2 regions of the Arthrobacter sp. NPDC057388 genome follow, and region 1 is predicted to be linked to the other one. Evidence: predicted binding sites of a transcription regulator. Region 1 holds the regulator's gene; the other holds the start of a gene.

Region 1 (4,640 bases):
GCATTCGACCGTCAGTTCGGCGGGGGCTGCTTCCGTCACCGTTCCGGTGATGCGCCGGCCGGCGCCGTCGGCAATGTCAACCTGTTCTCCCACCGCCAGCCGCTTGACGGTGACCGCGTGCCGGGCCTCTGCGCCGTCGAGAACGAACAGGGAACCCGGAACGGCCGTGTCCAGCGCACCGGCCGGGGTGAAGAATACGGGGTTGCTCACCGCTACAGGTTACCGAGGCGGTCCCGCAGCTTGGCGAAGACGCCGCCGCTGGCCGCGAGCTTGCCCTCGGAGAACTGCTCGCCGCGGAGCTTGGCCAGCTGCCGGAGCAGGTCCTCCTGCGCGGGGTCGAGCTTGGACGGCGTTTCCACCTGCAGGTGGACCTTGAGGTCGCCGCGGCCGTAGCCCCGCAGGTGGGTCACGCCGAGCCCGCGGAGGGTGATGATCTCGCCGGACTGGGTTCCCGCCTTGACGTCGATCTCCTGCTTGCCGTCAAAGGTTTCCAGGCTCAGTTCCGTGCCAAGGGCCGCAGCGGTCATGGGAATGTTCAGGGTCGCGTGGAGGTCGTCGCCCTCGCGGACGTAAGTGGAGTCGTTGTTGACCCGGATTTCCACATACAGGTCGCCGGACGGCCCGCCCGCGGGGCCGGCCTCGCCCTGCCCGGAGAGCTGGATCCGCGTGCCGGTGGCCACGCCCGCGGGGACCTTGATGGTCAGGGAGCGGCGGCTGCGGATGCGGCCCTGGCCGCTGCACTCGTTGCAGGGGTCCTTGATGACCGTGCCGAAGCCCTCGCACGAACCACAGGGAGCGGCGGTCATGACCTGGCCCAGGATGGAGCGGACGGCCCGCTGCACCTGGCCGCTGCCGCCGCAGATGTCGCAGCGTTCCGGGTGCGTGCCCGGCTGGCAGCAGGAGCCTTCACAGGTGGGGCAGGTGACGGCCGTGTCCACTTCCAGCTTCTTGTTGACGCCGAAGACGGCGTCGCGCAGGTCGATCCGGACACTGATCAGCGCGTCCTGGCCGCGGCGGACCCGGGAGGCGGGTCCGGAGGTGCCGCCGGCACCGAAGAAGGTGTCGAAAATGTCCTGGAACGCGAAGCCCTGCCCGGCGTAGCCGCCGCCGAAGCCGTTGTCGGTGCCGTTTTCATTGCCGGTGGTGTCGTAGACGCGGCGCTTCTGCGGGTCGGACAGCACCTCGTAGGCGTGGGTTACGGCCTTGAACCGTTCCGCGGCGTCTTCGCCCGGGTTGACGTCCGGGTGAAGCGAGCGGGCCAGCTTGCGGTAGGCCTTTTTGATCTCTTCGCCGGTGGCTTCCGGGGAGACTCCAAGAACGTCGTAGTGGCTGCTCAAAGTTCGTATCTCTTCCTGGTTGTACTGCCTGTGGTCAGAGGATGTGCGGGGCGTGCGGTCACGGTCCCAGGATCCTCGAAAGGTAGCGGGCCACCGCGCGGACGGCGGCCATGGTGGTGGGGTAGTCCATCCGGGTGGGGCCGAGGATGCCCACCTTGGCGCTGGCGTCCGGGCCGTAGCCGGTGGCAACCACGGACGCCTCGGCCAGCCCGTCGTAGGGGTTTTCGCGGCCGATGCTGACGGCCACTCCCCTCGGGTCCTGGGCCATGTCGCTCAGGAGCCGCAGCATCACCACCTGCTCCTCGAGGGCCTCAAGGACTGGGCCGATGCTGAGGGGGAAGTCCACGTTGGACCGCGCGAGGTTGGCCGTTCCGGCCATGACCATGCGGTCTTCCCGGCTGTTGTGCGCGAGGCCTTCCAGCCCCTTGCCGAGCGCAACCGCAGCCGGACGTTCGGCGGGCGTGCAGCCGGCCACGACGGCGGCCAGGTGCTGGGGCAGGATGGCCACCGGTGTTCCCGCGACACCGGTGAGGAACCGGGTGCGCAGGGCGGCGAGAGTGTCGTCCGACAGATCCTGCCCGGCGTCGACGACGCGCTGGTCGACCTTGCCGGAGTCGGCAATCAGCACGATCAGCACCTTGCGCGGCGCCAGCAGCACGAATTCGATGTGCCGCACCACGGCACGGCTCAGGTGGGGGTACTGCACGACGGCGACCTGGTTGGTCAGCTGGGACAGAAGCCGGGCCGTGCGGTCCAGGACGTCGTCGAGGTCCTCTGACCCCTCCAGCAGTGTCTGGATGGCGCGTTTCTCCGCCGGGGAGAGCGGCTTGACCGCCGAGATCTGGTCGACGAACAGCCGGTAGCCCTTGTCGGTGGGAATCCTGCCTGCGCTGGTGTGCGGGGCCGTAATGAGGCCCTCGTCCTCCAACGCCGCCATGTCGTTGCGGATGGTGGCGCTGGAAACGCCAAGGTGGTGCCGCTCCACCAGCGCCTTGGAACCGACGGGCTCGCGGGAATGGACATAGTCCTCCACGATGGCGCGCAGCACCTCAAGCTTCCGTGGTTCGCTCACAGTCCACCTCCTTCTGGCCTTAACCGTGCCGGGCATGATTCCCGCCCGGAAACGCTGTGGTTAGCACTCGACATGCCTAAGTGCTAACAAGTCTAATATGAGTCGCCGCGTTGTTAGCATTGGTACCGCTCCGGGCGAAATTCCGGGCGCCTGTCCCCCGGGGGCATCCCCGCCGCCGGGGCGGCTCCTACCTGTGCAAATTCCTAATGCGAAGCGGTGAACGAATGCAGTACCAGAACTGGGGCCCGCAGGAGATGGCAGCGCCCGCCAGGAAGAGCCTGCCCGAGGTGCCGGTGGAACGTGGCATGGTGCTCGAGGATGCCCAGTCCGGCTGGGTGGGAGCAGTGACCCGGGTGGAAAAGTCCGGCGGCATGCACGTGGTGGCGCTCGAAGACCGCCGCGGCAAGTCCCGGTCCTTCAAGCTTGGCTTCGGATTCCTCCTGGAGGGACAGCCGATCCGCCTGATGCCGCCGGCCCCCAAGGCGAAGCCCGCAGGCGCAGGAACGTCCGCACGAACAGCGTCAGGTTCTGTGCGCGTGGAAGGGCAGCGCGCCCAAGTGGCCAAGGCCAGCCGCATCTGGGTTGAGGGCAAGCACGATGCCGAACTCGTGGAAAAAGTCTGGGGTGACGACCTCCGGGTGGAGGGCATCGTCGTCGAGCCGCTGCACGGCATCGATGACCTGGCGGCGGCGGTGGCTTCCTTCCGCCCCGGTCCCGGCCGCAGGCTGGGCGTCCTGGTGGACCATCTGGTTCCCGACTCCAAGGAATCCAGGATCGCGGACGCGGTGATGGCCTCCCCCGGCGCTGCCGGAAACGTGCTGATCGTGGGCCACCCGTATGTCGACGTCTGGCAGGCGATCCGGCCGTCGGTGCTGGGGATTCCGCAGTGGCCGGTGGTGCCGCGCGGGACGGACTGGAAAACCGGGATTCTCACTGCCTTCGGCTGGCCGCACGAAACCAAAGAGGATATCGGCCTCGGCTGGCAGAAACTCCTCGGCGCCGTCCGCACCTACGCCGATCTCGAGCCCGCCCTGCTGGGCCGGGTCGAAGAGGTCATTGATTTCCTGACCGTCCCCTAGTCCCCACGGCCACGGTTCACGCCGCTACTTTCCGTGGTTTCAGCGTTGAGCCGCGATTACCCCTACGGCCCGGTATCCTTGGTACGGCGTCACCGCACCGCGGCCCCCGGCGCCGCACCGCAGCACCGCAGCACCAAAGCACGATCGCACCAACGCAAGCTAAAGGAAGACACCGTGGCAGAAGACGCTCGCGACCGCAGGGACACACAGTCCGGCCAGGACCTGCCCCAGTACCATGGCGTACCGGCCAACGCGCTTCCGCTGACCGCCAGCGAGGACCGGCAGTGGGCCACCCTGGCGCACTTCGGCGGCATCCTCGGCTGTGTCCCGGCGCTGCTGATCTACCTCATCTTCCGCGACCGCGGCCCCTTCACCGCGCAGGAGTCCAAGGAAGCCCTCAACTTCACCCTGCCGCCGACCATCGCGGCCTTCGTGGCTAATCTCCTCGTGCTGCTTCCCGTCGTCGGAAACCTGTTTGCCGTCCTGGCCACGCTGATCTGGATCGCGCTCACCTGCTTCGCGGTGTCCGCCGGCGTCCACGTCAACAAGGGCCAGCCGCACCGGTACCAGTACAACCTGCGTTGGATTAAGTAGTCCCCACTCGCCCCCTAGCCTCGCAAGCTCGGCCAGGGAACCCTGCGAGCGTGGGCCCAAACCCGCCCCCAACCTTGCAAGCGCTCGGCCAGGGAACCCTGCGAGCGTGGGCCCAAACCCGCCCCCAACCTTGCAAGCGCTCGGCCAGGGAACCCTGCGGGCGTGGGCCCATTTAGTCGGGCAGGATCCTGCGGACCACGGCGTCCGCCAAGAGCCGGCCCTTCAGCGTGAGGACGAGGCGGCCCCTGAAGACCTGCCCGGGAACCACGAGGCCGTCGGCGATCAGTCCGGCCAGGGCCTTCCTTCCGGACGGCGAGAGGGCGGCGGTCTCAAGCCCCGAGGACAGCCGGGCTTCCAGCATGACCTTTTCGACGCTTCGCGTTTCGGCGTCGAGCGTCTCCCGGCCGGCCGCCGGGGAGACGCCTGACCCCAGCCGCCCGGCGTAGGCGGTGGGGTGCTTGACGTTCCACCAGCGCACACCGCCCACATGCGAGTGGGCCCCCGGGCCAATGCCCCACCAGTCGTCCCCGCGCCAGTAGGCGAGGTTGTGGCGGCAAG
Region 2 (4,640 bases), on a different contig from region 1:
TCACTTCCGGCGGCCTGGACCTGCGTCACGCCGCCGCGCAAGGCACGCTGGTCGCCGGTGCCGTTCCGGTGCACACCGGCCAGGCGTCCGAGTAGGCTCAGTCCACCAGCGGTGGCGGGCCGAAGAGGAACTCATTCGCATGGGACACCGCTTTGCGGAACGCGTCGTTCCGGAGCGCCACCAGGTGCTCGAAGTCGTCGGCGGCCGGTTCCAGGAAGCCGGTGAAGCCCGGCCGGAGCATCCAGATGTCCCCCGCCGGCGGCAGATAAAACACCCCAAACGAACGGTGCTGGCTGTCCTCCTCGTCCGTCCAGATGGGGACCACGGCCAAGGCGGCGCCGGTGGCCGGATTTATCCACTGCGCCCGCGGCAGGGGCTCCTCATGCGCCTCGGGATCCAGGAACGGCGCAGTGCCCTTGCCCCAGCGCTCCTCGAAGCGCTCGTGGAAGGCCGGGATCAGGTGTGAGTCGTAGCGGCGCCAGTCGCTCATCGTGATGGGTTCCTCTCCAGAATGTGATGCGTGCGTACGGTCAGGCCCACGGGCCGCTTTCCCACCGGACCGGGGTGACACGCAGCGGCGGTTCCCGGCGCCGGACCACGCGGACCGGGATCACCTGGGGGCTGCCGTACCGGCGTTCTTCCCGCGGCCACGACGGAGTCACGTCCGCTGTTCCCTGCTGGCCCGGTTGGCGGGTTTGCCCGGTCTCGGGACCGGAACGCCTGGCCCGGGCGGCTTCCCGGTCGTAGGCGCGCCGGCGCCGGGGATCCCGGAGCACGGAAAAAGCTTCCATGATCAGCTGCAGCTCCGCAGGCACGGCGTCCACGCCGCCCACATCCGGGTGGTGGCGCCGCATCAGGGCCCGGTAGGCGCGCGCAATCTCCTGCGGCGATGCGCCACGGGGAACGTGAAGCACCGCGTAATGGTCCGGGACAGGTACGGTCATCGTGAACTCCCGCCGCCGCCCCTGCCGCCGGAACGGCGGGGCAGGGTCGTGACTACAGGTTGGCGGCCAGCCGCCAGGGGCGGCCCCCGGAGTTTTGCCCGAAATCGGGGTCCGGGGGCCGCCCGTCGCGTGGACCGCGGGGGGCTAGGTTTCGATCTGCTGTTGCTGGCCTTTGCTTTCGATCTCGATCTTGCGTGGCTTTGCCTGCTCGGCAACCGGGATCCGCAGCGTCAGCACGCCAAGGTCGTAGCTGGCCTTGATGTTATCCGCGTCCAGGGTGTCGCCAAGAATGACCTGGCGGCTGAAGACACCGCGAGGCCGCTCGGAAACCACGAGCTCAACATTGGGCTGCGTGGCGTCCCGGCGCTCCGCCCGGACAGTTAGGACGTTCCGTTCGACGTTCAGGTCAACGGCGTCCGGCGAGATCCCGGGCAGGTCGAACGCCACCACAAACTCCCCGTCTTCCTGCCACGCGTCCATCGGCATGGCCGCCGGACGGGCTGCTGTTCCGAAGACCTGCTGTGTGAGCCGGTCCAGCTCACGGAACGGGTCAGTACGGATTAGCATCATTTCCCACTCCCTTCAGCATGTAGGTTGGCTACCCACCCTCTGGCTATGTGTGACGGTGGATATAGATTTCTTATAGCACCAGTGCCAAACTGGTGCAAGAGGAAGAACCAGCCATGTGACGGGAAAGCAGATGACGAACCAACGCAGCAACGCGCGCGGCCTGTACGCCATTTCCGTGGTGGCAGAATTGCTGGGAACAGGCCAGCAGAACATACGCCTCTACGAACGCCGCGGCCTGCTCACCCCTAAACGGACCGAAGGCGGAACCCGCCAATACAGCGAAGCCGACCTTGCCGTCCTGCGCCGCATCGCTGAACTCCTGGACGACGGGCTCAACCTCGCCGGCGTCGCGAAGGTCCTTGAACTGGAAATGGACAACGCACGCCTACGGCGGCAGCTCAAGCGCGCCCGCACTTCCGCCCATCAGGACAAAGAGAAGGATTAGGCCAAAAGTCAGCCCTGCTGAGGCACGGCCGAACTCCAGGTTTATCACCCGTCAGATGAACTGCCGGCCCTAGATGAACTGCCGGCCCGGCTGCTTGAAAGCCGGACGGGCAGGTCAGCGGGTGCCATCGTCAGGAGGGTGTCTTGGGCGGGCGGCCTGTCCTGTTCCGGGAGATCCATGAAGTGATTCCTGCAGGCCGGCCGGAAGGTGCGTGGGGCAGATTCCTGGCCTGTTCATCGGTGAGTGAACAATGGATCTGCGTGGTTGTCATCTGCTCAATGGAGTCCCGCGCCACAAAACGGGGTCCGTGGCCGGTTCTGACGATGATGCCGTGCAGAATGGAGCCCTTGCCGTCGTCCAGGACCCGGTCCAGCGTGCCGAAAGCATGGCCTGACCGGGATATGACAGGCGTTCCTCTTTCGAGTGCCGTATACGCAACCGGCCGTCCTTCCTCCATCACTCCCACGCCTCCTTCACCCCCGATGCGATCCTGACATCCGTGTTCACCGTGGCCATACCAGGACCCGGCACGCCCGCCGCTGACAGGCAGGCGGCGAAGCGGTCCCCGGCCGGAACTGGCCGGGGACCGCCGAAGGGACGGCCCGTACGCTGCTGCTGCATGTGCGCTATAAGGCGCGGTGGCGTTCCTGTTGGTGCCTGCCCGCCCAAAGAGGCAGCGTTGGCGTGTACCGGAAACCGCCCCAGCCTGTCAGGCCGCGTCGATCTGGGGGTGCTGGCCTCCTGCGACCGCGATGTCGATCTTTCGCGGCCCCGCCTGCGCCGCCACGGGGATGCGCAGGGTCAGGACGCCTGCGTCGTAGCTGGCCGTCATCCTCTCTGCATCCATGGCATCCCCCAGGAAGAGCTGGCGGCTGAAGACGCCGCGGGGCCGCTCCGACACCACCATCTCCGCGCCCTCGCCGGCAGTGTCCTTCCGTTCAGCGCTCACGGTCAGGACATTCCTGTCCACGCCCACATCAATGGAACCGGCATCCACCCCGGGCAGGTCCAGCGCAAATATGTAATCATCGCCTTCACGCCAGCCGTCCATAGGCATGGCCGCGGGATGTGCCACCGTGCCCAGCATTTGCCCGGCCAGGCGGCCCAGGTGACGGAATGGATCCAGCATCAACATGGCACACACCTCCTCGATCAGCATCGATCCGGATCTGTATCCGTTGACATAGATTTAAATAGCACTGCCCGGGGCGCTCCGCAAGAGCTTTTCAGCATTTTTTACCCGGCAGACTCTTGCTTCCCCCCGGCGCTGGTGCTAAAAAATCTGTAGCGGATAATACAGATTTCTAGGGTTGGATTTACCGTGGGTAGGTGAGCAGACGTCGGGAAGCAATGGAGGCCGGGTGCACCCGTAGCTCAGCCGGGAGAGCAGGGGACTTTTAATCCTCGGGTCGTGGGTTCGATCCCCACCGGGTGCACCTTGGAGGGGCAGGTGCGCGGTTCCCACAGCTGTGCAGTCCTCATGAAAGGTGGCGGTTGGACATGAACCCGGAGCTGCAGCGGTTGCGGGCGTTGGCGGCAATGATGGCCAACGCCGAAACCGCCTTGGACGTTGCCCGCCGGACGCTGCGGGAATGCTCTGCTGCGCTGCTGCGCACCGGAGAGGCCACCCTGGCCGAGGTCAGTGAGGCCACCGGCCTGGATCAGGGCGAACTGCTGGACCTTCTCAGCCGGAACACCCCCGGAAGGGAACCGGCCTGGAACAGGCCGCGGACCAGCGGCTTGTCCTGACGGCCGCGGGGTGCACGGACAGCGGACATAAACCTCTTGCCAGCATTCTGGCCCGGTGCTATAAATCTGTGCCAGCGAATACAGATTCCGCTTTATGGTCAGCCCCTTTCCCAAAAAACGGCCGACAGGGAGGAAATCATGGTTATTCAGTACATGGACGACGGTTTCGCCCCGCACGTGGACCGCGGGCTCGCCACTGCGAGGACCCGGCTTGAACCCAGCCGCCTGGACCCGGACCGGAACGGCGAGGCTGAGAAACATTCCCGGTCCATGGTGGAACACATCCTGGCCCTCGAACCCGAACGTGTCCCCGCCGTCACGGCCGAACTGTTCACGGAAGCGATCGCCATTGCCAATGCCGTCCGCCAGGCACAGGGACGGGGACCGGTCACCTCTTTCCGGGCCAGGGACTTCTGGGAAATCCTCAAAGACCTCATCGACAGTGTCCTGGAAAAATAACCCGGCGCAACAACACCGCCGCCGTAGCCCTACGCCGACGAATGCACCGCCACGGAGGCGCGCTCGACGGCGGGGCACGCGATCTTCAGCGCGCCGCCGCCGGGTGCTTCCTCCAGACCCAGGAGCATGCGGACCCCGGCCGCACCGAGCTCGTAGTGCGGCAGGGACACGGTGGACAGCGGCGGCCGGAGGTGGGCGGCGATGACCTCCTGGTTGTCGAAGCCCACCACGGCGATGTTGTCCGGCACGGAGAGCCCGGCGTCGCGCAGGCCGTCGTACAGCCCCATGGCCATGCGGTCGTTGTAGCAGTACACGGCGGTGACGTCCCGCTTGAGCAGTTCCCCGGTGGCGCCGTAGCCGCCCTCCTGGTCCGGGTACGCCTCCAGGACCAGGTTCGGGTCGAACGGGATTCCGGCCGCCTTCAGCGCTTCCGTGTACCCCAGGAGCCGCCCGTCCCTGGCCGGGGCGGGGGT

The links. Region 1 encodes HrcA, which represses chaperone genes, less so after heat shock. Its sites were predicted from a motif close to TTNGCACTCGNNNNNNNCGAGTGCNAA; they were not measured.
Region 2: ACFUTU_RS04350 (Hsp20/alpha crystallin family protein) is a predicted target of HrcA. The motif match lies at 1,576-1,602, and genes of this name have one in related genera.

Annotation. Positions count from the first base shown of each region.
Region 1 covers NZ_JBHVBL010000048.1:15,967-20,606, forward strand. The annotation lists gene ACFUTU_RS18130 (16S rRNA (uracil(1498)-N(3))-methyltransferase) at 1-210, opposite strand, end outside; gene dnaJ (molecular chaperone DnaJ) at 213-1,337, opposite strand; gene hrcA (heat-inducible transcriptional repressor HrcA) at 1,396-2,409, opposite strand; gene ACFUTU_RS18145 (DUF3097 domain-containing protein) at 2,634-3,488, shown strand; gene ACFUTU_RS18150 (DUF4870 domain-containing protein) at 3,663-4,082, shown strand; gene hemW (radical SAM family heme chaperone HemW) at 4,255-4,640, opposite strand, start outside.
Region 2 covers NZ_JBHVBL010000005.1:128,318-132,957, reverse strand. The annotation lists gene ACFUTU_RS04365 (hypothetical protein) at 1-95, shown strand, start outside; gene ACFUTU_RS04360 (hypothetical protein) at 98-490, opposite strand; gene ACFUTU_RS04355 (J domain-containing protein) at 531-944, opposite strand; gene ACFUTU_RS04350 (Hsp20/alpha crystallin family protein) at 1,089-1,511, opposite strand; gene ACFUTU_RS04345 (MerR family transcriptional regulator) at 1,645-1,959, shown strand; gene ACFUTU_RS04340 (Hsp20/alpha crystallin family protein) at 2,669-3,094, opposite strand; tRNA gene ACFUTU_RS04335 (tRNA-Lys) at 3,323-3,395, shown strand; gene ACFUTU_RS04330 (hypothetical protein) at 3,460-3,708, shown strand; gene ACFUTU_RS04325 (hypothetical protein) at 3,847-4,167, shown strand; gene ACFUTU_RS04320 (LacI family DNA-binding transcriptional regulator) at 4,197-4,640, opposite strand, start outside.